DNA from 4 places in the Telluria sp. ZT3P26 genome. Region 2 is predicted to be linked to each of the others. Evidence: predicted binding sites of a transcription regulator. Region 2 holds the regulator's gene; each other region holds the start of a gene.
What was found. Region 2 encodes sigma-54, which starts transcription at its own class of promoters, with help from an activator protein. Its sites were predicted from a motif close to TGGCANGNAANCTGCTTT; they were not measured.
Positions count from the first base shown of each region.

Region 1: the regulator sigma-54 is predicted to act here: its motif matches at 1,310-1,327, upstream of AC56LN_RS19890 (circularly permuted type 2 ATP-grasp protein).
Region 3: the regulator sigma-54 is predicted to act here: its motif matches at 1,652-1,669, upstream of prpB (methylisocitrate lyase).
Region 4: the regulator sigma-54 is predicted to act here: its motif matches at 1,962-1,979, upstream of AC56LN_RS13870 (PEP-CTERM sorting domain-containing protein).

Region 1 covers NZ_JCASII010000006.1:249,682-253,138, forward strand. The annotation lists gene AC56LN_RS19885 (transglutaminase family protein) at 1-1,159, opposite strand, end outside; gene AC56LN_RS19890 (circularly permuted type 2 ATP-grasp protein) at 1,350-2,762, shown strand; gene AC56LN_RS19895 (alpha-E domain-containing protein) at 2,764-3,457, shown strand, end outside.
Region 2 covers NZ_JCASII010000006.1:83,445-86,901, forward strand. The annotation lists gene lptB (LPS export ABC transporter ATP-binding protein) at 1-733, shown strand, start outside; gene AC56LN_RS19165 (RNA polymerase factor sigma-54) at 748-2,235, shown strand; gene hpf (ribosome hibernation-promoting factor, HPF/YfiA family) at 2,310-2,666, shown strand; gene AC56LN_RS19175 (enoyl-CoA hydratase/isomerase family protein) at 2,766-3,457, shown strand, end outside.
Region 3 covers NZ_JCASII010000005.1:145,729-149,185, forward strand. The annotation lists gene AC56LN_RS17090 (DUF4214 domain-containing protein) at 1-1,519, shown strand, start outside; gene prpB (methylisocitrate lyase) at 1,709-2,599, shown strand; gene prpC (bifunctional 2-methylcitrate synthase/citrate synthase) at 2,611-3,457, shown strand, end outside.
Region 4 covers NZ_JCASII010000004.1:37,982-41,438, reverse strand. The annotation lists gene AC56LN_RS13885 (biotin--[acetyl-CoA-carboxylase] ligase) at 1-355, shown strand, start outside; gene AC56LN_RS13880 (type III pantothenate kinase) at 352-1,089, shown strand; gene AC56LN_RS13875 (SPOR domain-containing protein) at 1,083-1,814, shown strand; gene AC56LN_RS13870 (PEP-CTERM sorting domain-containing protein) at 2,023-2,799, shown strand; gene AC56LN_RS13865 (septal ring lytic transglycosylase RlpA family protein) at 2,827-3,457, opposite strand, start outside.

The DNA of each region.
Region 1 (3,457 bases), 170 kb from region 2:
ACTTGCCCTGGCCGTAATGGATCATGCCGCCCGGTGCAAAATGGTTCTTCAGGCGGTGCATCAGGTTGCCCGCCAGCTCACGCTTCTTGTCGCCATGCGCCAGCGTGTTCCATTCGGCGCCGTCCATGTCGTCGATCGAGACAAAGGTCGGCTCGCCGCCCTGCGTCAGGCGCACGTCCTGGTTCATCAGGTCAGAATCGACCTGCTGGCCCAGGCGGTTGATCTTGTCCCAGTCGTGTTCCGCGTACGGCTTGGTCACGCGCGGGTCTTCGTGGATGCGCGTGATCGTCATTTCGTGGACGAACGTGACCTCGGCCTTGTCGGTAAAGCCGGTCACCGGCGCAGCCGACGACGGCATCGCCGTGCAGGCCAGTGGAATATGGCCTTCGCTGGCCAGCATGCCGGAGGTCGGGTCGAGGCCAATCCAGCCGGCGCCCGGCACATACACCTCGGTCCAGGCGTGCAGGTCGGTGAAGTCGACGGTGGTGCCGCTCGGCCCGTCGAGCGCTTCCTGGTCGGCGGTGAGCTGGATCAGGTAGCCGGACACGAAGCGCGCCGCCAGACCCATCTCGCGCAGGATCTGCACCAGCAGCCAGCCGGTATCGCGGCACGAGCCGGAGCGCTTCTGCAGCGTGTCTTCCGGCTCCTGCACGCCCGGTTCCATCCGCAGCAGGTACGCGATATCGCGCTGTAGGCGCTGGTTGATGGCCACCAGGAAGTCGTTCGTGCCCATCGGCTGGGCCAGCAGTTCGCGTCGCGCGTCGGCGACCCACTCGGTCAGCAGCGGGCCAGGTTCCTGCGACCTGGTGTACGGGCTCAGTTCCGACTGCAGCAGGTCCGGGTAGGCGAACGGGAAGGTCTCGGCGTACTTTTCGACGAAGAAGTCGAACGGGTTAATCACCGTCATGTCCGCAACGAGATCGACCGTGAACTCGAGCACGTCGGTTTGTTCGGGGAACACGAAACGGCCGATGTAATTGCCGTACGGGTCTTGCTGCCAATTGATGAAATGCTCTTTCGGCAGGACGGTCAACGAATACGACAGGATCGGCGTACGCGCATGTGGCGCCGGACGCAGGCGCACTTCATGCGGTGACAGATTGACCAGGCGGTCGTAACGGTAGCTGGTCTTGTGATGAAGCGCAACGCGGATAGCCATGCGGTAGTGCCTTTCGATTGGGGCGCGATCGATGCCGGCGCTCTGAATTTGGTCGTATTGGTTTGCGCGCAACTAAGTAAGCGCAAGATAGAAGCATTTAAGCATGATTCATACCTGCGTTCGTTTGACTTGCGAGTCGGACGGGGTGGCTGGCACGTTTCTTGTTAGTATTCTGGCACAGGAGGCAATGATGTCGAACTTTTACGATGAAATGTATTCCACGGCAGCAACCGTACGACCTCATTACCAGGCGTTCGCGGATTGGCTCGCCCAGCAGCCCCCACATCTGATCGATCAGAAGCGGGCAGAAGCCGAGCTGAACTTCCAACGCGTGGGGATCACGTTCGCTGTGTACGGCGACAACGCCGGCAAGGAACGCCTGATCCCATTCGACATCATTCCGCGCGTGATCAACGCCGCCGAGTGGGCCAAGCTGCAGGCTGGCCTGGTGCAGCGCGTGACTGCGCTGAACCGCTTCCTGCACGATGTGTACCACGACCAGAACATCCTGAAGGCGGGCGTCATTCCCGCTGAACAGATCCTGAATAACGCGCAGTACCGGCCGGCCATGCAAGGCGTCAAGGTGCCCCTGGACATCTACGCGCACATTGCGGGCGTCGACATCGTGCGCGCGGGCGAGGGCGAGTTCTACGTCCTGGAAGACAATCTGCGCGTGCCGTCGGGCGTGTCGTACATGCTGGAAAACCGCAAGATGATGATGCGGCTGTTCCCGGCGCTGTTCGCGAGCAACCGCGTGGCACCGGTCGACCATTATCCCGACCTGCTGCTGGACAATCTGCGGACCGTGGCGCCGCGTGGCGGCGACGATCCGACCGTGGTCGTGCTCACGCCTGGCATGCACAATTCGGCCTACTTCGAGCACGCGTTCCTGGCCCAGCAAATGGGCGTGGCACTGGTGCAGGGGCAAGACCTGTATGTCAGCAACGACACCGTCTACATGCGCACGACGCGCGGCCCGAAGCAGGTCGACGTCATCTATCGCCGCATCGACGACGATTACCTCGATCCGCGCGCGTTCCGTCCCGAATCGACGCTGGGCGTGCCGGGTCTGCTCGACGCGGTGCGCGCCGGCCGCGTCGGCCTGGCCAATGCCATCGGTACCGGCGTGGCCGACGACAAGTCGATCTACCCGTTCGTGCCGGACATGATCGAGTTCTACCTCGGCGAAAAGCCGATCCTGAACAACGTGCCGACCTACCAGTGCCGCAAAAAAGAGCACCTGGACTACACACTGGCGAACTTGCCGCAACTGGTGGTCAAGGAGGTGCACGGCGCGGGCGGCTACGGGATGCTGGTCGGACCGGCCTCGACGACGGCCGAGATCGAAGACTTCCGCCGCCGCCTGCTGGCCAATCCGGATGGCTACATCGCCCAGCCGACGCTGGCGCTGTCGGCGTGTCCGACTTATGTGGAATCGGGCATCGCGCCGCGCCACATCGACCTGCGCCCGTTCGTGTTGTCGGGCAAGAGCGTGTCGATGGTGCCGGGCGGGCTGACCCGCGTGGCGTTGCAAGAAGGCTCCCTGGTGGTCAATTCGTCGCAGGGCGGCGGCACCAAGGACACCTGGATACTGGAGAACTAGCATGTTGAGCCGCACCGCAGATCATTTGTTCTGGATGGCCCGCTACACCGAGCGGGCTGAAAACACGGCGCGCATGCTCGACGTGCGCGTCCAGTATTCGCTGATGCCGCAATCGGCCCAGGCCGAGCAGCAAGGTTGGCGCACGATGCTGAGCGTGTCCGAACTCGAAGCCCAGTTCGACGCCAAGTACGACGCGCTGACGCAAAAGAACGTCATCGACTTCATGGTGCGCGACCCGGACAACCCGTCGTCGATCGCCAGCTGCCTGCGCGCCGCGCGCGAGAATGCCCGCGCCGTGCGCGGCACCTTGACCACCGAAGTCTGGGAAACCGAGAACACCACCTGGCTCGTGCTGCAAAAGCACCTGAGCGAGCGCATGTTCGAACGCGATCCCGGCCAGTTCCTGGAATGGGTCAAGTACCGTTCGCACCTGTCGCGCGGCGTCACGCTGGGCACGATGTTCCAGGATGAAGCATTCAACTTCATCCGCCTGGGCACCTTCCTGGAACGGGCCGACAACACGGCGCGGATCCTCGACGTGAAGTTCCGGTTCCTGGCATCGGACACGATCCAGGAGGGCGCGCAGGGCGAATACTATTACCTGGCCGCGCTGCTGCGCTCGGTATCCGCGTTCGAGACGTATCGCAAGGTGTACCGCCACGCGATCACGCCGACGCGTGTAGCCGAACTGTTGA
Region 2 (3,457 bases):
CACGCTGGTCGTCAAGGGCCTGCAGAAAAGCTATGGCAAGCGCCTGGTCGTGCGCGATGTGTCGCTGGATGTCGAATGCGGCGAAGTGGTAGGTTTGCTGGGCCCGAACGGCGCCGGCAAGACCACCTCGTTCTACATGATCGTCGGCCTGGTCCCATCGGACGCCGGCTCGATCAGCATCAACGGCACCGACATCACCAGCCTGCCGATCCATCGCCGCGCGGTGCTCGGCCTGTCGTACCTGCCGCAGGAAGCCTCGGTGTTTCGCAAGCTGACGGTGGAAGAAAACATCCGCGCCGTGCTCGAACTGCAGAAGGTCAACGGCAAGTCGCTCACCAAAACCGAGATCAACGACCGCCTCGATACCTTGCTGGCCGACCTGCAGATCGAGAAGCTGCGCGAGAACCCGGCGCTGTCGCTGTCGGGCGGCGAGCGCCGCCGCGTGGAGATCGCGCGTGCACTGGCGACCAACCCGCGCTTCGTGCTGCTTGACGAACCCTTTGCCGGCGTCGACCCGATCGCCGTGATCGAGATCCAGCGCATCGTGCGCTTCCTCAAGGAGCGCAAGATCGGCGTCCTGATCACCGACCACAATGTCCGCGAGACGCTTGGCATCTGCGACCGCGCCTACATCATCAATCAGGGCGCGGTGCTCGCATCCGGCCGGCCCGACGATATCATCGCCGACGAGTCGGTGCGCCGCGTGTACCTTGGTGAACATTTCCGCATGTAAGCCATGACCAATTGATGAAACAGTCCCTTCAGCTCCGCACTTCGCAGCACCTGGCGCTCACGCCACAGCTGCAGCAATCGATCCGGTTGCTGCAACTGTCGACGCTCGAACTGCACCAGGAGATCGAGCAGATACTGGGTGATAACCCGCTGCTCGAAAGGCTCGACGATCCGCTCGATCATTCGGTGCGCTTGCTGGCCGATGGGGCGATCAACAATGCGCCGGCACCCGGCGAGGCGCCGCCGGCGCCGGGCCAGCAGGCCGAAGGCGAGGGCAGCGCCCCGGCCGAGGGCGAGGGCGCTGAAGGCGGCGCGGTCGATGGCGACCGGCCCGACAATGACTGGAGCGAAGGCAGCGGCGCGTCGTCCGGCAGTGGCAGCAGCAGCGACGACGAAGACGGCCGCCCGCAGCTGGAAGCGTGCGCCATCACGCTGCGCGAACACCTGATGGAGCAGGTGCGCGAAACGCTGCTGTCAACCCGCGACCGCGCGCTGGCCGAACTGGTGATCGACGCGCTCGATGACAACGGCTACCTGGAAGAACCGCTCGACGACATCCACGCACGCCTGCCCGAAGAACTCGAGGTCGACCTCGACGAACTGCGCTGCGCGCTGGCGATGGTGCAGAGCATGGACCCGGTGGGCGTGGGCGCGCGCAGCGCGGCCGAATGCCTGGCGCTGCAGATCCGGCGCATGCCGGGCGTGCCGATGGTCACGCGCCGCATGGCCCTGAAGATCGTCGAAGGCTACCTGACCTGGTTCGCGCAGCGCGAATACAGCAAGCTGAAAAAGGCGCTCGATTGCGACGACGAAGACCTGCGCGAAGTGCAGGCCGTGGTCCGCCAGTGCAATCCGCATCCGGGCGCCGCGTTCGCGTCGAACGTGTCGGATTACGTGGTGCCGGACGTGATCGTGCGCCGTGCCAAGAACGGCTGGGCGGTCACGCTGAACCCGGACGTGATGCCGCGCCTGCGCGTGAACAGCCTGTACGCCACGATGCTCAAGCAGGGCCGCAGCGAGAGCCAGATGGGCGCGCAGATGCAGGAGGCGAAGTGGCTCATCAAGAACATGCGCCAGCGTTTCGACACGATCCTGCGTGTGGCCGAGGCGATCGTCGAACGCCAGCGCAACTTTTTCAGCCATGGCGCGGTTGCCATGCGGCCCCTTGTTTTGCGCGAGATAGCTGATACACTAGGTCTGCACGAGAGCACGATCTCTCGTGTCACAACCCAGAAATACATGCTGACCCCGCACGGCATGTTCGAGTTGAAGTATTTCTTCGGTAGCCACGTTGCCACCGAAGCGGGAGGCGAAGCATCCTCAACGGCAATCCGTGCGCTCATCGCACAATTGACAGGAGCAGAAGACCCTAAGAATCCATTATCCGACAGCAAGATCGCGGAAATGCTCGGGGAACAAGGCATGGTCATTGCGCGCAGGACGGTCGCAAAATACCGTGAAGCGCTCAAGATCCCCCCCGTCAGTCTCCGCAAAGCCTTGTAACAACGCCGCTCATACAGTCTGTGCCTTCAGCTCCTGTGTGGTGCAAGCGACGTGACATCTTCAAAGGAGTGTGTATGAACCTCACCATCAGTGGTCACCATCTCGAAGTAACCCCTGCCATCCGTGAATACGTTCAGAATAAGCTCGAGCGCATTATTCGCCATTTCGATCAAGTCATAGATACCCACGTCTTCCTGGCCGTCGATAACCTCACTGAAAAAGAAAAAAGGCAAAAAGCTGAAATCAACGTCCAGGTGTCGGGCAAGACCCTGCACGTGGCGAGCGTCGCGCAAGACCTGTATGCCGCAATCGACATGTTGATGGATAAACTGGATCGACAAATCCTGAAGCACAAGCAGATGCTGAAAGACCATAACCGAACATCGATCAAACGCCTGGACGTCGACGAAGCAGACGTCGCTGCCGCCTGATTCGAGCGCAGGTTAACATCGCCAGGGGCGTCTTTTCGGGACGCCCTTTTTGCATCCCGCTGCCGGTAAAATACGTGTTTCCTTTCGATGGATCACGCCATGTCCGAACACGTCCTGACCCGCATCGCCAACCGCGCCGGCATCATCACCCTCGACCGTCCCAAGGCGCTCAATTCGCTGTCGCTGGACATGGTGCGCGCGCTGACCGCGATCCTGCTCGACTGGCAGCATGACGCCGCCGTCGATGCGGTGGTGATCACCAGCAGCAGCGAAAAAGCGCTGTGCGCGGGCGGCGATATCCGTTTCTTCCACGACGTCGGCAACGCCTCGCCGCAGGGCGGCAGCGCACTGCTCGAGGATTTCTTCACCGAAGAATACGCGCTCAATCACCTGATCCATTTTTATCCGAAACCGTATATCGCGCTGATGGACGGCGTGGTCATGGGCGGCGGCATGGGCATCGCGCAGGGCGGGCCCGATTGCGGCCTGCGCATCGTCACCGACCGCACCAAGATGGCGATGCCCGAGGTGAATATCGGCCTGTTTCCCGATGTCGGCGGCAGCCATTTCCTGTCACACGCACCGGGCCAACTGGGGATGTTCCTGGGCTTGACCGGCCTGACGATCGGCGCGGCCGACGCGCTGTACGTGGGCCTGGCCGACGTGTTCGTGCCGGGCGCCGACCTGCCGGCGTTGCAGTCGCTGATCGAGGCGACGCCGGGCGCGGATCTGCCGGCGGCGATCCGCGCGTTCGCCACGGCGCACGCCGGCGAGAGCGAACTGCAGGCCAA
Region 3 (3,457 bases), on a different contig from region 2:
CACACTGACACCCGTGATTGCCCCTGGCAGCGCCGCGCCGACGATCGCCATCACGGGCGATGCCTCGGGCGGCGCCGCGATCGGCCTGGTCATTGACACGACCAGTCTGCCCACCAATGCGACCATCGAGCTCAACGACGTCCAGTTCGCCGCGATCGTCGGTGCGGCCATCGTGCGCGGTGGTGCGGGCGAGAACATCGTGATCGGCGATGATGCCGTCCAGACGATCTATCTCGGCGCCGGCGACGACCAGTTGTTCGGCGGTGGTGGCAACGACATCATCGGCAGCGCCGGCGGCAACGACCTGCTCGATGGCGGCAGCGGCAATGACCTGGTGGTGGGTGGCATCGGCAACGACAGCCTGCGCGGCGGCAGCGGCAACGATGTGCTGCAGGGCGGCGGCAGCGCGCGCGGCGACTGGCAATTCACGATGGGGGCCGACGGCACGCTGGGCGCCGTCCATTCCGCGACGGTGTTCGCCGGGGGCAGGCCGGCCAATCTCACCCTCGCGCAGTTGGATGGCAGCGACGCCGACCTGGCGTTTCTCGCGGCGCCGCGCGACAGCCTGACGGACATGGCGCTGCTGTACCAGGCGGCGTTCGGGCGCGCCCCCGACCTCGGCGGCCTGAATTTCTACCTGAGTCATGGCAACGACGCCGCGTCGGTGGCGCATGGCATCGTTGCCTCCGCCGAGTGGACCGCGCGTGGCACGAATGCGCTGTCCGATGAGGCGTTCGTGTCGACCCTCTACAGCCAGGTGCTGGGCCGGGCGTCCGACGCGCAGGGCCTGGCATTCTGGAGCGGCCAGCTGGCGCAAGGGACCTACACGCGCGCCGACGTGCTGCTCGGCTTTGCTGCCAGCACCGAGCACCGGGCGCTGCAGGGCCCTGACCTCGTCATCGCTGCCTCCAGCGTCAGCACTGAAAACAGCTGGCTCGCCGCCAGCGGCGATGATCGGCTGGACGGCGGCGCGGGCAACGACGTGCTGGTCGGCGGCGACGGCACCGATACCGTTGTCTACGCCGGCGCGCTGGCTGGCATGCGCTTCGTGCTTGGCGCGACAGCGGTGCAGGCGGTGGATGCGGTCACCGGCGACATCGACACGTTGCGCGGTATCGAGCAGGGCGCATTCAGCAATGGCACGGTCGATCTGCGCTTCACCCAGGCCGACGCCGGCACCCTCAGGTCGGTCGGGCTGCTGTACCAGGCTGTGCTCGATCGCAGCGGCGATCTGGATGGCTTCAACGACTGGGCTGCCAGTGGCCTGGACACGGCGGGCCTGGTGGCAGGCTTCGTCGGCTCGGGCGAATTCGCGGCGCGCTATGGTGCCTTGTCGGACGCCCAGTTCGTCGCGGCGCTGTATGCCAACTCGGATCTGGATGCGGCCGCAGCCGGCGGCAGTGCGGCGTGGGTGGCGCAGCTGGCCACCGCCTCGCGCGCTGAACTGATCGGCAGCTGGATCGGGCAGCAAGCCGTGCTGGATGCGCAGGTGACTGGCGCTGGCTTATGGCTGGTGTAAGATAAATCCAGTTGTTTCATGTTTCATTCCGTGTTGCATAGTGAAACACAGGGTGTGTGCTGCAGCGACTGGAAAGGACGCTGATCGCATCTAAGTCCTTGAAATTGCGGTAAGAGACAGGTTGAGTCACGCTGGCACGGTGCTTGCAATTCATCCCCTGATCTCTTACCGCAATCACAAAGGACCAGCATGAGCACACTTTCCGCAGGCGCCGCCTTCCGCCAGGCAATCCTGGACGAATCCCCGCTGCAAGTCGTGGGCGCGATCAACGCCAACCACGCCTTGCTGGCCAAGCGCGCCGGCTTCAAGGCCATCTACCTGTCCGGCGGCGGCGTTGCCGCCGGCTCGCTTGGCCTGCCCGATCTGGGCATCTCGAATCTCGACGACGTGCTGGTCGATGTTCGCCGCATCACCGACGTGTGCGACCTGCCGCTGCTGGTCGATGTCGACACCGGCTTTGGCGCGTCGGCCTTCAATGTCGCGCGCACCGTGCGTTCGCTGTCCAAGGCCGGCGCCGCCGCCTGCCACATCGAAGACCAGGTCGGCGCCAAGCGCTGCGGCCACCGGCCGGGCAAGGAAATCGTCAGCAAGGAAGAAATGGTCGACCGCATCCGCGCCGCCGCCGATGCCCGCCTGGATGACGATTTCGTGATCATGGCGCGCACCGATGCGCTGGCCGTCGAAGGCCTGGACGCCGCGATCGAACGCGCCGTGGCCTGTGTCGAAGCGGGCGCCGACATGATCTTCCCGGAAGCGATGACGACGCTCGACATGTACAAGCGCTTCGCCGAGGCGGTCAAGGTGCCGGTGCTGGCCAATATCACCGAGTTCGGCGCCACGCCGCTGTTTACCGTCGATGAGCTGGCCGGCGCCGGCGTGGGCCTGGTGCTGTATCCGCTGTCGGCGTTTCGCGCGATGAACAAGGCCGCCGAAAACGTCTACACCGCGATCCGCCGCGACGGCACGCAGCAGCACGTGCTCGACACGATGCAGACCCGCGCCGAACTGTATGATCGTATCGATTACCACAGCTACGAGCAGAAGCTCGACGCGCTGTTTGCCCAGAACAAAGTCAAGTAAGGAGACCACCCATGGACACGCAGAACCAGGAAACCCCGACCTTCAAGCCGAAGAAATCCGTCGCCCTGTCCGGCGTCGCCGCCGGCAATACCGCACTGTGCTCGGTCGGCAAGTCGGGCAACGACCTGCATTACCGCGGCTACGACATCCTCGACATCGCCACCACCAGCGAATTCGAAGAAATCGCCTACCTGCTGGTACACGGCAAGCTGCCGAACGACGGTGAACTGCGCGGCTACAAGGCCAAGCTGCGTTCACTGCGCGGCCTGCCGCAGGCGCTGAAAAGCGCGCTCGAAGCCTTGCCGGCCAATGCCCATCCGATGGACGTGATGCGCACCGGCGTGTCGGTCCTGGGCTGCACGCTGCCCGAGAAGGACGAGCACCACATCAGCGGCGCGCGCGACATCGCCGACCGCCTGATGGCGTCGTTCGGCTCGATGCTGCTGTACTGGTACCACTTCAGCCACAGCGGCAAACGCATCGAGGTGGACACCGACGACGATTCGATCGGCGGCCACTTCCTGCACCTGCTGCACGGCTTCGCACCAAAGGAATCGTGGGTGCGCGCAATGCACACGTCGCTGATCCTGTACGCCGAACACGAATTCAATGCGTCGACCTTCACCGCCCGCGTGATTGCCGGTACCGGCTCGGACATGCACTCGGCCATCACCGGCGCGATCGGCGCGCTGCGCGGACCAAAACACGGCGGCGCCAATGAAGTCGCGCACGACATCCAGAAGCGTTACGAGAATCCCGACGAAGCCGAAGCGGATATCCGCAACCGCGTGGCCAACAAGGAAGTCGTGATCGGCTTCGGCCATCCGGTCTACACGATCTCGGACCCGCGCAACAAGG
Region 4 (3,457 bases), on a different contig from region 2:
CGGCATCGGCCTGAACCTGTTGATGCCCGACGAGATGGAAGCGCAGCTGGGCCGCAGCGCGGCCGGCATGCCATGGCTGGCGCGCATGGACCGCGACGCGTTGATGGCGGCGCTCCTCGATGGCCTGGCGGACTGCCTGCGCGAATTTGCCACGCGCGGGTTTGCCGCCTTCAGCGCGCGCTGGAACCTGCGCCATGCGTGGCAGGGCGAGACCGTTGTCCTGCTCGACGGCGGCGTCGTGCGGCACGAAGGCCGCGCAGCCGGTGTCGACGACAGCGGGCGCCTGCTGCTCGATACGGACGAAGGCCGCATCACCGTGATGGCCGGCGACGTTTCGCTGCGGGTGAAAGCATGATGCTGCTGATCGATGCCGGCAATACCCGCGTCAAGTGGGCGCTGGCAGACGACCGCGCGGCGCCCGGCGCCTGGTCGGCAACCGGTGCGGTGGCCCATGCCGGGCTGGATGCGGTGCATGAAGACTGGGCGAGTGCCACGCGCGTACTGGTCTCGAATGTGGCGGGGCCTGCGCTGGCCGAACGCATCGCCGCGCTGCTGCCCGCCGGCGCGCAGGTCGAGTGGTTCGCGTCCACCCTGCAGCGCGCCGGTGTCACCAACGGCTACCGCGAACCGGCGCGGCTCGGGTGCGACCGCTTTGCCGCCGCCATCGGCGCGCGCGCACTGCTGCCTGGCCAGGACCTGATCGTGGCCACCTGCGGCACCGCCACCACGGTCGACGCGGTGCGCGCCGACGGCCGCTTCCTCGGCGGCATGATCCTGCCGGGACTGGCCCTGATGGCGGCGAGCCTGGCGCGCAACACGGCGCAACTGCCGCAGGTTGACGCCGGCGCGCTGCCGCCGCTGTTTGGCGACAATACGCAGGATGCAATCCTGTCCGGCCTGCTCTCGGCGCAGGCCGGCACGATCGAGCGCGCGGTGGCCGGACTGGGCGGCGCTGCCTGCATCGTCTCGGGCGGCGCCGCGCCCCATATCGCGCCAGCCCTCAAGGTTGCGCACCAGGTGGTCGATAACATCGTACTGGTCGGCCTGCATGCGGCAGCCACCGGCTCGACGGGAGAAACGCGGTGTTGAAATTCGTGTTCTGGGCGCTGCTGGGCGCCAATGGCGTATTGCTGGCATATGGCCAGGGCCTGCTCGGCCAGTCGCCGGATGCGGCGCGCGAGCCGGCGCGCCTGAAAAACCAGCTAGCGCCCGAGCGCATGCAGCAGCTCACGCCGACGCAGGCCAGGCAAGCGGCGGCGAGCGTGGCGCCGGCGCCGCAAGACGAGGCGCCCGTGCCGCTGCCTGCGCCCTCGCCTGCGCCAGCGCCAGCTCCGGTTATGCGGGAGCTGGTCGCCTGCGTCCAGGCGGGCCCGTTCAGCACGGCCGATGCGCGCCGCTTCGAGGCCCGTGTCGCTCGGCTTGGCCTCGCGGCGCGCCAGTCGCGCATCGAGATGCCGTACCAGGAAGTGACGAGCCGCCTGGTCTACCTGCCGCCGAACGGCGGCCGCGAGGGCGCCCAGCGCCGCGTCGCCGAGCTGCGGGAACGTGGCGTCACCAACTTCTTCATCATGCAGAACGACACGTCGCCACTGCGCCATGCGATTTCGCTGGGCGTGTTCAAGTCGGACGGTGCGGCGCGAAAGCTCGTGGCCGACCTGCAGCGCCAGGGCGTGCGCGGCGTGCGTATCCTGCCGCGCGGACCGCAGGTCATGCGCACCGGCTATCAGTACCGCGGCATCGACGTCACCGAACGCGACCGCTTGACGGGGTTTGCCGACGACTACAACGGCGTCGCCCTCACCCGCTGCAGTTGAGCTTGCATCACGATTCGCCACAGCGCACTTGCGGGTGCGCTTTTTTTTCGTCCCAACGTGTTGCGCGGACGCTAAAAAGTGTCGAATTTCTTTACACTAAATTCTTTTAAGAAAATAAGATTGTTTATAATCAATAGGTTGCTTTGCTGGCACAAGTATTGCTATATACAAATCATAGTTTCTTAAATTCAAAATATAGGGGTTTGCCATGAAAAAACTGATCACCACCGCTCTGCTGACCGCACTGTGCACCATCTCCGCTGCAGCACTGGCCACGCCAATCGCCATGACCGGCGCGTTTGCCTCGAGCGACATGGCGAACAACAACTACAGCGCCGTGTTCAGTGGCAAATCGTTTTTGCCAGCCGACTACACGGTCAACAGCCTGACGTACTCGTTTTCGTTCCGTGACGATGGGACGGACATGTTCACGACATCGGCGCCAGTCTCGACGGGCAGCAGCATGACGGGCTGGCTTCCGCACACGTCGGTCAGCTATGCACGCTATCTGACCAACTATGAAACGGTGCTGCGCACGGGCCAGCAGGAAAGCGCCACCCTGTCGATCGGCGGCGTCGCTCTGGGAACCGGCAGCACGGCATGGACCGAATCGAGCACGAAGAGCGCAAGTCCCCTCCTGGCCACGTACGAAGGCATCGGCTGCAACACCTACGCTTGCTATCATCTCTACACGAAGAGCTCGACCGAGACCACGACCATCACCCGGGACAGCACAGGTGCCTTCACCATCAGCGGCATCATCTCGAACCGGTCGATCATCGACGAACTGCTGCGCAGCGACCAGCTGACGCTGAACCTGAACGTCGTGGGCGACCTGGTGCTGACCAATTCCCAGCTGCTGCTGGACTACACGAAAGTCGTGGCCTCTGCCGAAGTGCCCGAGCCATCGAGCATCCTGCTGGCGCTCGCCGGCCTGGCCGGCCTGGGCGCAGTGCGTCGCCGCAGCAAGCGCGCGGCAACCTAAGACGTTTTCAGAAAGCGCGGCGCGGCCTCAGCGCCGCACGACGATCGGCTTCAGGCCCAAGGACGCCGGCAGCGCGTCCATCGCCTCGATCGCCTCGGCCCGCGTCGGATACGGTCCGCCGTACAGGCGATTGAATGCCCCCACCTTCACCACTTCAAGCGTGCCGACGTCGACGCCGGTGCGCGTGACCTGCTCGCTGATCGCCTCGGCCGTGCCGGTGCGGCCATACGCGCCGAGCTGGATGTAGTACTCGCCCGTGGTGGCGCGGGCGGCCGGTGCTGCTGGCGTGGCCGGCTCCACCAGGCGCACGACAGCGCCGCTGTCGGACTGCACCCGGTCTTCGAGCATCAGCGCGGCGATCTCGGGCGGCGCCGATTGCGCCTGTGACGTCGCTTCGCGCCGCGCGGCGGCAATCTGCGTCGGCGGGACGATCGGATCACCCGGGAACAGGCGCTCGATCTCGACCTCGTGGCTGCCCTTGCCGAGCAGGCCCAGTTTCAGCGCTGCCGTGTACGACACATCGATGATGCGCGTGGAGTGGAACGGGCCGCGATCGTTGATGCGCACGACCACCGACTGGCCGCTGTCCAGGCTGGTGACGCGCACATACGATGGAATCGGCAGCGTCGGGTGCGCGCCGGTCATCTTGTACATGTCG